DNA from 2 places in the Paenibacillus sp. RS8 genome. Region 1 is predicted to be linked to the other one. Evidence: riboswitches for the same ligand, from Rfam matches in the RefSeq annotation. Region 1 holds a riboswitch; the other holds the start of a gene.

Region 1 (4,881 bases):
TATTGCTGCTACGCTTGGTTCTTTGCTGGGTGCAGTGATTCTATATTATATCGGTCGTTTGCTGGATGTAAATCGGTTGGAAAAGATCGTTGAACGCTGGGGCGGTCTACTCCGAATCAGCAAAAAAGACATTCACAAGGCTGACGCTTGGTTTGATAAATATGGCTATTGGACCGTATTATTTTGTCGGATGGTTCCACTAGTGCGTAGTTTGATTTCGATACCGGCAGGGATGTCCGGTATGAAATTTGGCGTGTTTATGATCTTCACAACGATTGGTACATTGGGATGGAATCTACTGCTTGTGCTTATTGGCGCAGCATTGGGTGAGAACTGGGAAGACATTGCCATGTATATGGATATGTACTCCAACGTAGTGTACGTACTTATTGCTGGGGGATTAGCAGTTTTGGGGTATTTGTACTTCCGCAAGCGTAGTCGGAAAATGAACACCGAAGGTTGAACGAAGAAGGACTTATAGATAAAAGTTATGATTAAAAGGAGGAGAACAAATGGAGCTATTATCGATTATTAAAGCTATTATTTTGGGGATTGTTGAAGGATTGACCGAGTTTGCTCCGGTATCCTCCACAGGTCATATGATTATTGTTGATGATATGTGGTTAAAATCGACAGAGTTATTTGGGCAATATACAGCCAATACTTTCAAAGTGGTTATACAACTGGGGTCAATCTTAGCAGTTGTTGTTATTTTTAGAAATAGGTTCATTGAACTGTTGGGCTTAAAGCGTTTCAGTCGTAAACAGTTGGACCCTGTAACTGAAGAACAACCACCGCTCGAAAAGGGTGGACATCTTAAACTTACACAGGTGCTTGTAGGTTTAGTTCCGGCAGGTGTGCTGGGCGTTCTGTTTAATGATTATATTGATGAGCATTTATTCTCTACATCCACCGTGTTAATCGGTCTAGTAGTTGGTGCGGTATTAATGATTATTGCGGATCTATTTGGACCCAAGAAGATCCAAACAGAGAGTGTCGATCAGATTACATATAAGCAGGCACTAGGTGTTGGTCTTGTCCAATGCTTCTCGTTATGGCCAGGATTTTCACGTTCCGGGTCTACGATTTCCGGTGGTGTCCTTCTTGGTATGAGTCATCGTGCTGCTGCTGATTTCACATTTATTATGGCTGTTCCAATCATGGCAGGGGCCAGTCTCCTCTCACTAATGAAGAATTGGCAATATTTCACCATCGATGCCCTGCCGTTCTTCATTGCAGGCTTTATCAGTGCTTTTGTATTTGCGCTGTTATCGATGCGATTCTTCCTGAAATTGATCAATCGGATTAAGCTTTTACCATTTGCTATATACCGGATAATACTTGCCGCTGTAGTATATTTCGTGTTTTTCTAAATCCGTTATAAGGAATCGATATAACAGAAGCCCCCGTCATCTATTGCAGATGACGGGGGCTTTCACGTATGATGACATCAGATTAAGACACTCAGTTTATTAATTATATGGATAAAGTAAAAGTTTCACTTTACCCTTATAATTCTCGCATAAACGCTTACCGTCCATAAAAGGACGCCGAAGGCGTTTTAGCTTGATAATATCGGAGACAGGTGCTTGCCGGGAATTAGTAATTCGGTAGGCTTAATAGGGAAATTCGGTTTGAAGCCGATGCGGTCCCGCCACTGTAACGGAAGAGTCCATAGCAACATACGTCACTGGCAATTTACTACTGCTGGGAAGACTGCTAAGGATGCTGACACCGCTAGCCAGGAGACCTGCCTGTTTCAACAGCACTGCTTCACCTACGGAGGATAGGAAGGTGTTAGACGTGAACCATAGGTATATTATGGGCGTCTTTCCCTTTGACTTTTTTAGGGAAGGGCGCTCTTTTTAATAGGGATGTTATGGTTTCAAGCCAAAATAAGAAGATGGAGAAGGGGAGCTGCAAAGTGACGAACAAAGTAAAAGTAAGTAATCTTGGCTATCCAAGAATCGGAAAAAACCGCGAGTGGAAGAAAACGTTGGAAGCCTTCTGGGCAGGTAAAATAAATGAGGAAGAGTTCCGTACTGAAATGGCAGGTATTCAACTTCAGCATTTGAAGACTCAGCAGGAGGCAGGCATTGAGTTAATTCCGGTAAATGATTTTACATTCTATGATCATGTGTTGGATACGGCTGTAATGTTCGGGATCGTACCTCCGCGTTATGCGTATGATGGTGGCGACATTGGGCTTGATCTTTATTTTGCGATGGCTAGAGGGAACGCTGAGGCTACCGCCTGCGAGATGACGAAATGGTTCAACACGAACTATCACTATATCGTTCCAGAGATCGGTGCACAAACGCCGCGCCTGACGGAGAATAAACCACTGGAAGCATACCGTTTCGCCAAGTCCCAAGCGGGAATTGAGGGGAAACCTGTGGTTTTAGGCCTTTATACCTTCCTTAAGCTGTCAAAAGGTTTTGCATCTGCGGATATTGCGAAGATTGCCGCTCGGTTTCTTCCGGTTTACGTTCAGCTATTGCAGGAACTGAAGCAAGAAGGAGTAAGCTGGGTACAAATCGATGAACCAGCGATTGTTACAGGAATAAATGAATCAGAACTACCATTACTTAACTCGATTTACACAGAAATTGCTGAATCCGTGCCTGGATTAAATATTATTCTGCAGACTTACTTTGAAGCTGCTGAACCATTGGAGGCATTGTTCAAGCTTCCGGTACAAGGTTTAGGTCTTGATTTTGTCCATGATGGCGGAACGAATCTGGCATCGATTGAGCGCCTTGGCTGGCCTGAGGATAAGTGGCTGGGAGCGGGTATTATTGACGGACGCAACATCTGGCGCTCGGATCTGGATGCTAAGCTACAGCTAATCGAGAAGCTGAGTGTACATGTACCACTTGATCGTCTTATTCTACAACCTTCTTGCAGTTTGCTGCATGTTCCGGTTACTGTTCAGGGTGAGGTGAAGCTGAAGGCAACCGTCAAGGCTGCATTAGCTTTTGCTGATGAGAAGCTTAAAGAGCTTGGCCTGCTTGCTGCAGCCTTAGAGGGTACTGGAGAAGCTACTGCTGCGCTGACAGTCAGCCGCGAAGCTCTTGCAGCCTTCCGTGCACTTCCCGAACGCGGCCGTAAGGATGTAGCAGAGCAAGTTCTCGGACTTGCAGATTTACCAGACCAACGCAGTCTGCCTTTTGCAGAGCGCCTTAAGGTGCAACAGGAGAAATGGCAGCTACCACTTCTGCCAACGACAACGATCGGAAGCTTTCCACAGACCGTAGAAGTGCGCCAGGCAAGGTTGAAATGGCGTAAAGGTGTATGGAATCAGGAGCGGTATGACGGGTTCGTTCGTGAGCAGATTGCAGATGCAATCACCTTCCAAGAAAAGCTGGGTCTGGATGTACTCGTGCACGGTGAGTTCGAAAGAACCGATATGGTGGAGTTTTTCGGGGAGAAGCTGGACGGGTACTTATTTACCAGTAATGGCTGGGTTCAATCCTACGGATCCCGCTGCGTTAAGCCACCGGTTATTTATGCGGATATAGCTTTTATTGAGCCAATGACTGTTAAAGAAAGTGTCTATGCTCAGTCTTTAACTTCCCTTCCTGTTAAAGGCATGTTGACAGGTCCGGTCACGATTCTCAATTGGTCTTTCGTACGTGATGATCTTAGTCGGGAAGAAGTAGCCAATCAAATTGCCTTAGCACTCCGCCATGAAGTGAAAGCTTTGGAGGATGCAGGCATAGAGATGATTCAAGTAGATGAACCTGCTATCCGTGAAGGACTTCCTTTGAAAGCTGAAGATCGTGAGGGATACTTAAATTGGGCGGTGAAGTCGTTCCGTATCGCGACAAATCATGTGAAGGCTACAACGCAAATTCATACTCATATGTGCTATAGCGAATTCAATGACATGATTGATTCCATTTCAGCAATGGATGCGGACGTCATCTCTATTGAGACTTCCCGTAGCCATGGGGAACTGATCGTCAGCTTTGAGGAGCAGGAATATGATAAAGGAATCGGTCTTGGTGTGTATGACATCCATAGTCCACGGGTTCCTGCTGTAGAAGAAATGACAGCTAATATTGATCGTGCTTTGCGGGTGCTGGACCCAGAACAGTTCTGGATTAATCCGGATTGCGGTCTTAAGACACGCGGCTGGCAGGAGACAGAGGATGCACTGCGTAACATGGTAAGAGCAGCCGCTATTGCAAGAGAAAAGGCAGGAGTTACTGCCTCCTAATAGCGAAAGAGGAAAGCAATAAATTTTTGCCGGGGAACTTCTCCCTGGCTTTTTATTTCAGCCACTTGATAATAATTCTCATTCTTGATAGAATGAGAAAAGAAAAGAAGGAACCGTGGAGGGTCCCTTCAAATCATCACCTTATTTGCTTTCGAAAGTTTTACAATCTGTCTCTTCTGCACGTGTAGGTTCTTGGGAGCTGTGGAAAGCTACAAAGATAGAATCAGCACTGCATTTGTTCTCTTCTGCCCAGTGGGTGCAGGAGTTAACTTCGCAAATTACGTCTTTTGCCATGAGGGTTCACCTCCCCTTGGTGTGATAGACAGCATCATGAAATGAACTGCTCTGTTCAGCAAGGTGGAGCTTGTCCGAACAGAACCATGCCGCGCCCTCATTCATTATGAATAGAGGGTATTTGGTATTTTCTGTTTGATTAGACGTGGTAATTGTATCAAATAAAACGTATGTAAGCAAATGGGTTAATCAATAACGGAAGTACGACAAACTTATACAAATAAATATAAAAAAACACAAAAGACATCTCTTGCTTACAAGTCTAAAAATAGAAAATAATCCTAAATATCTATATTATTACAAAAATATTCTGTTAATATTTTCAGTGGAGAACGGCCGATCCTAATCTGAAATATTGGAGGATA
Region 2 (4,881 bases), 3.2 Mb from region 1:
TTTCCGGATGATACTACCTTATCCCCTAATTGACTGATCAGTAAGCTATAAGCTGTCTCACCTTCTTTTAGAGCTACTGTAGTATTGTTAAGGATCGTTCCCTTCTTGCTATCCCCAATGACTGACAGGGTGGCCGTAGCTTTAGCAGGAGTAACAACACCTGAAGTCATGTTTAGTGACTGAGTATAACGCGCCACACTAGGCACACTATCTTTAGCATATCCGGTAACAATGATCGTATAGGTATTCGCTGGTAGACCTTGGTCAAATGCAGCTACACCCTTAGCATTTGTGATCGCCTTCTGATCACCGATCAAGACCTGCACGCCAGCGGCTGGAGAAGTCACTGGATCGGAAGTAAAGGTATCCTTATTCCACACCCATTTTTTCTGAGAAACTGTTACTGTGAAAGCTTCACCCGGCTTCGGCTGTGCAGGAGATACAACAGCAGTATCAACAACCTGTGTGGTTTCTCCGGCATAATAGACAAGAACACGGTCGGATTCCTGTAATTCAAAGCTGTCCATGCCCACACTAGGATAGATCCATTCTCCGCTGCGCCATACAACGAAGCTCCACCAACCGTCATAAAGACCTTGCGTAATGCCATAAATGCCAGATACAAAATTACCATACGACGATTTCGTGATATCTACTTTAAAATCCTTAGACGCCGCCAATTGCTGCAGTGCTTCAAGCGCATTGGAAGCCTTTAAAGTCCCCTCACCGATCAGGCCTTGCGGACCTTCAACGGTAAGTGAAGCCGTTACATTCTTTGGAATCACCTTTAGATCTTGAGTATATTTAGCAATCGATGGTGCTTTTCCTTCACGATAGCCTGTTACAGTCAGCTTGTAGTCACCTGCTGGAACATTCCCTGAGAATAACGCTTCACCTTTTGCGTTCGTTGTTACGATGCGATTTCCAATTTGGACCTGAACGCCAGAAGCTTTGGCGATTACCGGAGAGGACGTATTCGTTACAGCGTCCCATTTCCATGTCTTACTAGTCACTATTACAGTAAAAGAATCGCCCTCTTTGAGGCTTGGCTTGGACACCGTTACCGAATCAACAAGTTTAGTATCATCTCCGGCATAATAGACCAGAACCTGATCTGAATCTTTAAGCACAAAATCGTTCATTCCAACATCTGGATTAATCCATTGACCATTACGGGATACAACATACATCCAACCATCGTAACCGCCATAGGTTCCAGCCAGAATACTTCCAATTCCAGTGACATAAGCACCGGAAGGATTCGTGATTGGCAATTTCGTCTGAAGAGCCAGCTTTTCTAGTGCACCTAATACGTTGCCAGCATATCCATATCCCTGTGCTAAAGTACTCTCAGGACCCTCTACAGTAATCGGTGCATAGATAAGTGCATTCTGAACGGATGACTTAGAAAAATCGTACAGTTTACTGTTGCTGCCTTTATGAAGTAGATTGTAGGCTACAAGCGCCTGAAGGCCCTGTTCTGTAGCTAGAATATTGCTGCTTCCGCCACGGCTATGAGCGAAGCTGCCGTCAGCGAGACGGTAGCTCAGTAGATTACCGATCAAACTCACTTTATTCTTGGTATATTCTAACCCACTTGGATCTACACCAAAGGATGTGAGACCTAGAATAGCTTGTGCTGCACTTTCAGCACTATCTCCGTAACCTCCATGGCTATCCTGAGCTTTGGATAACCAAGATACGGCTTGTAGTCCTGCTGTGTAAGCTTCCGGATTACTCTTATGTGCCGATAGAGCGGTCAAAGCTATTGCTGTCATATCGGGCTCACTGGCGCCTGTAGTTAAGGCAAAGCCACCGTCTTGATTTTGCTTGGAAAGAATCTCAGCAAGAAGCTTATCCGTTGTCCATTTCGCATCTTTAGGAATATTATATTTCCCTGAGTCCAGTGCGAGCAAAGCATAAACCGGATTATTAAGCGTCTGTCCACTGATTTTGTCATGATTATAGATCTTCTCTATTAAGTTATAGCCAGGACTTGTTCCGCTTCCAGCAAAGCTGGTAGGATCGGCTCCTATTGCTCTTACTGCGAGTACGATTCTCGCGTAATCCGTTACGCTCGCGAAATTCCCCTCTGCATCTTTCACCTTTTTCTCAAGAGCTGCTCGATAACTTACTGGCAGCTTGTATCCCGCTTGAGCCAGTCCAATCGCTTGCCAATCCGACTGCACGCCACCCTTTAAAATAAATTCCGCAGCCGTATAGGTCGCATCCGCAACATTAATCCGTTCTACATTAGCAGCAGAATCGCCAGATGCTTCCTGCCCGGAGCTAACGCCCGCCTCCGCAAAGATGGTTCCTGCCGGAGCAAGAGATGTTCCAAGAATCGATATGACCATGAATACGGCCAGTCCAAGTACAAAAAACCTGGAGGAGAATATTTTCTTCATTGTTCAGCCTCTTTCTTTAAAGGAATGGATACTACACAAAATAAGAGCGCACAACATAAAGACCGCCCCTATGAAGGGCGGCCCGGGAAGATAACAAATCGAGGCTGGGGCGCGTGAACCTCTACGACCACACAGTCTATCTGTATATGTTCCACATTCTTACCCCACGAAGAATAGAAACGCTCACGAAAAAGGCAGGTCTCCTGGCTAATGCTTCATTGCCGCTCTTCACCTTCCCGTCCTAACTGCTGACAGTGGTTCATAGAAGAGACGCTCCGCATTTACAGTGGCGGGACCGCGCCGGAATTTTACACCGGACTTCCCTTTTAAGCAGACTCTGATTTAGGGGAGTCTGCACCTTTTCCAATATGTATTATCTTATTTTCATAATCATATCTATTAATACACAGCATGTCTATAGAAAAGCTTTGTATGAGCAACAAAAAAAGAACAGCAGAACCAAACCTTTCGGTATCGTCCTGCTGATCAGAAATTACTTTATTCGGCTGTTCCTTCCGGACTTGCAGTCGCTGAAGGTTCAGCACTTGAGTTAACACCCGTTGTATCCTTTGGAGCGGGATCTACGATCAACGTAAATCTACCAGCCTTGATCATGCTATGCTCGACGATTGTCGCACCCGGCTCCATAGTAACCTCCACCTGATAGGAAGGTTGCTCACCTTCTGTAATAGCTGTCGCGGACGGCACAACTGTGCTGCCCTCTGCATCAGAGGAAGGTGTAGGAGATGGAGAGGCCTCGTCTGCAGTATTAGTAGCATCTACGCCTTCCGCCGTCCCCGCAGTCGTATCAGCGGCGTTCGTATCGCCAGATAAGTCTCCATCCGTTGACGGCACTGAACAAGTCCCAGTGCTAGCAGCAACCTTAAAGCTCTTATCCACTACATCGGATGAAGTCATTAAACTAATCTCCGTCGGATTAAATTGCACACAATCATCCGCGTTGGCAAACGTGAACACCAATACACTGCTTCCTTTATCTCCTTCGGTACCTAGATCCTTCAGGTATACGGAAGCCGGAGGAAGCATACTGCCTGCACTCTGAACAGGTGTCGGTGCAGGGGTTGTCCCAGGCAGGGCCGTCTTTGGATCTTCCGGACGCAGCATACTGAATACGATAATTGCGATAATCACCAGAATGCCAGTGATGGAACCGGAGATCAGGAGTCGAAATCGGCTGCGGCTGATCCAGCGCGCCAGCGGGGAAGCCAGCTGGGAGCGAGCCTCATTGTAGACATTTTGTAGAGCAGGCCGAGCTGTAGCGACATAGCTTTTACGAAATTCACGATTCTTGAATGCCTCGCGGTCACTGCTCTGGAAATACTTCAGAATCGCCCGGCGGTATCCCGGGTGAAGCTTTTTATTCGATATCGTAAATAAAGAATTTCCTTGAGACCATGCAAAGAATCGATAGATCACATCCTTGTCGTTACCAGCTTTATGCTTAACTAACTCCAGCAATGCGTCATAATCCAGCGGACCACCCTCGCGTTGACTCGTGTAGTAGAAAGCTAGTGGAAGACGTTCAAACGGTTCTAACACCCGAGCTTCCTTTAGTAAACGGCGACCGAGCAGCTGTACATCATCCAGCTCCTTCGGAGACAAGCCTGCAAATATCTCTTCATTCGGCTTCTCTTCACCAAACCAGCGATAAGCAGCGCGGAGTGCATTTTCTTTCTGCTTGCTAATTCTATCTAGTGGCGGCTGCCAATCCACAACATTGCCATAACGTAAGAAAACAACCTCTAATAAGTCCTCCTGCGTCATTTCAGTAAGAGATAGCCGATTCAGCAAGAATCTGTCTGCAGATGCTGCAAGATCCTGCATGAGCGAGAGTACTTTAGGAGATACGCCTGTCCCTCTACGTCGATCTTTCTCCGCTTTATCTACAGTGCTATGAATTTCCGCCACCGCAGCAACCGGATCCGTCTCCAGTTGTAGCTTTTCCAGCAAGTAATCCCTTACTGCATCCTGAGCAAAAGGTTGCTCTAACGCAGCTGGCAGAAAACGGCCCCAATGGAGTACAAAATTCAGAATGTCCACAGATTTAGATGCAGCAATTAGTCTTGACTCCATATAAGGCTCTAATAACTGCTTGCGGAAATACGATTCAGACATTACCCGTTGAAAAAACGCAGCACTTAGCTCATCATTACTTTCAATGATCCCGTAAGCTGCATTAAGAACATCTTTGCGTCCCGCTTCCACGCTATGAAGCATTCCATTAATGAAATAATCAACGATTCTGGCTTTGTAATTATGATCCTTGAGCACAAAATAATCTTTAAAGCACTCCATTATAGCAGGCTCTGGAACATTCCTTTGCCGGACTAAATCAAATTCTCGGTCGAACCGCTCCAAGAAAATATCGTTCAGTCGGATTCTGGAATGAATAGCACCCTCCGCCTTAAGGTAAGAGAGCAATCCGCTTAGCACCGCGCTCTTATTCTCTGTA

Evidence for each region. Region 1 has a riboswitch for cobalamin ahead of metE (5-methyltetrahydropteroyltriglutamate--homocysteine S-methyltransferase). Riboswitches for the same ligand answer to the same signal wherever they lie in the genome.
Region 2: it holds a riboswitch for cobalamin, as region 1 does, so the genes downstream of both, ACDZ28_RS12970 (DUF4430 domain-containing protein) here and metE (5-methyltetrahydropteroyltriglutamate--homocysteine S-methyltransferase) in region 1, are expected to answer to the same signal.

Annotation. Positions count from the first base shown of each region.
Region 1 is NZ_CP168131.1:6,496,819-6,501,699, reverse strand. Features, by position in the region: gene ACDZ28_RS30585 (DedA family protein) at 1-463, shown strand, start outside; gene ACDZ28_RS30580 (undecaprenyl-diphosphate phosphatase) at 513-1,373, shown strand; cobalamin riboswitch at 1,567-1,773, shown strand; gene metE (5-methyltetrahydropteroyltriglutamate--homocysteine S-methyltransferase) at 1,904-4,222, shown strand; gene ACDZ28_RS30570 (DUF1540 domain-containing protein) at 4,364-4,516, opposite strand.
Region 2 is NZ_CP168131.1:2,606,431-2,611,311, reverse strand. Features, by position in the region: gene ACDZ28_RS12970 (DUF4430 domain-containing protein) at 1-2,408, opposite strand, end outside; cobalamin riboswitch at 2,584-2,785, opposite strand; gene ACDZ28_RS12965 (hypothetical protein) at 2,907-4,881, opposite strand, start outside.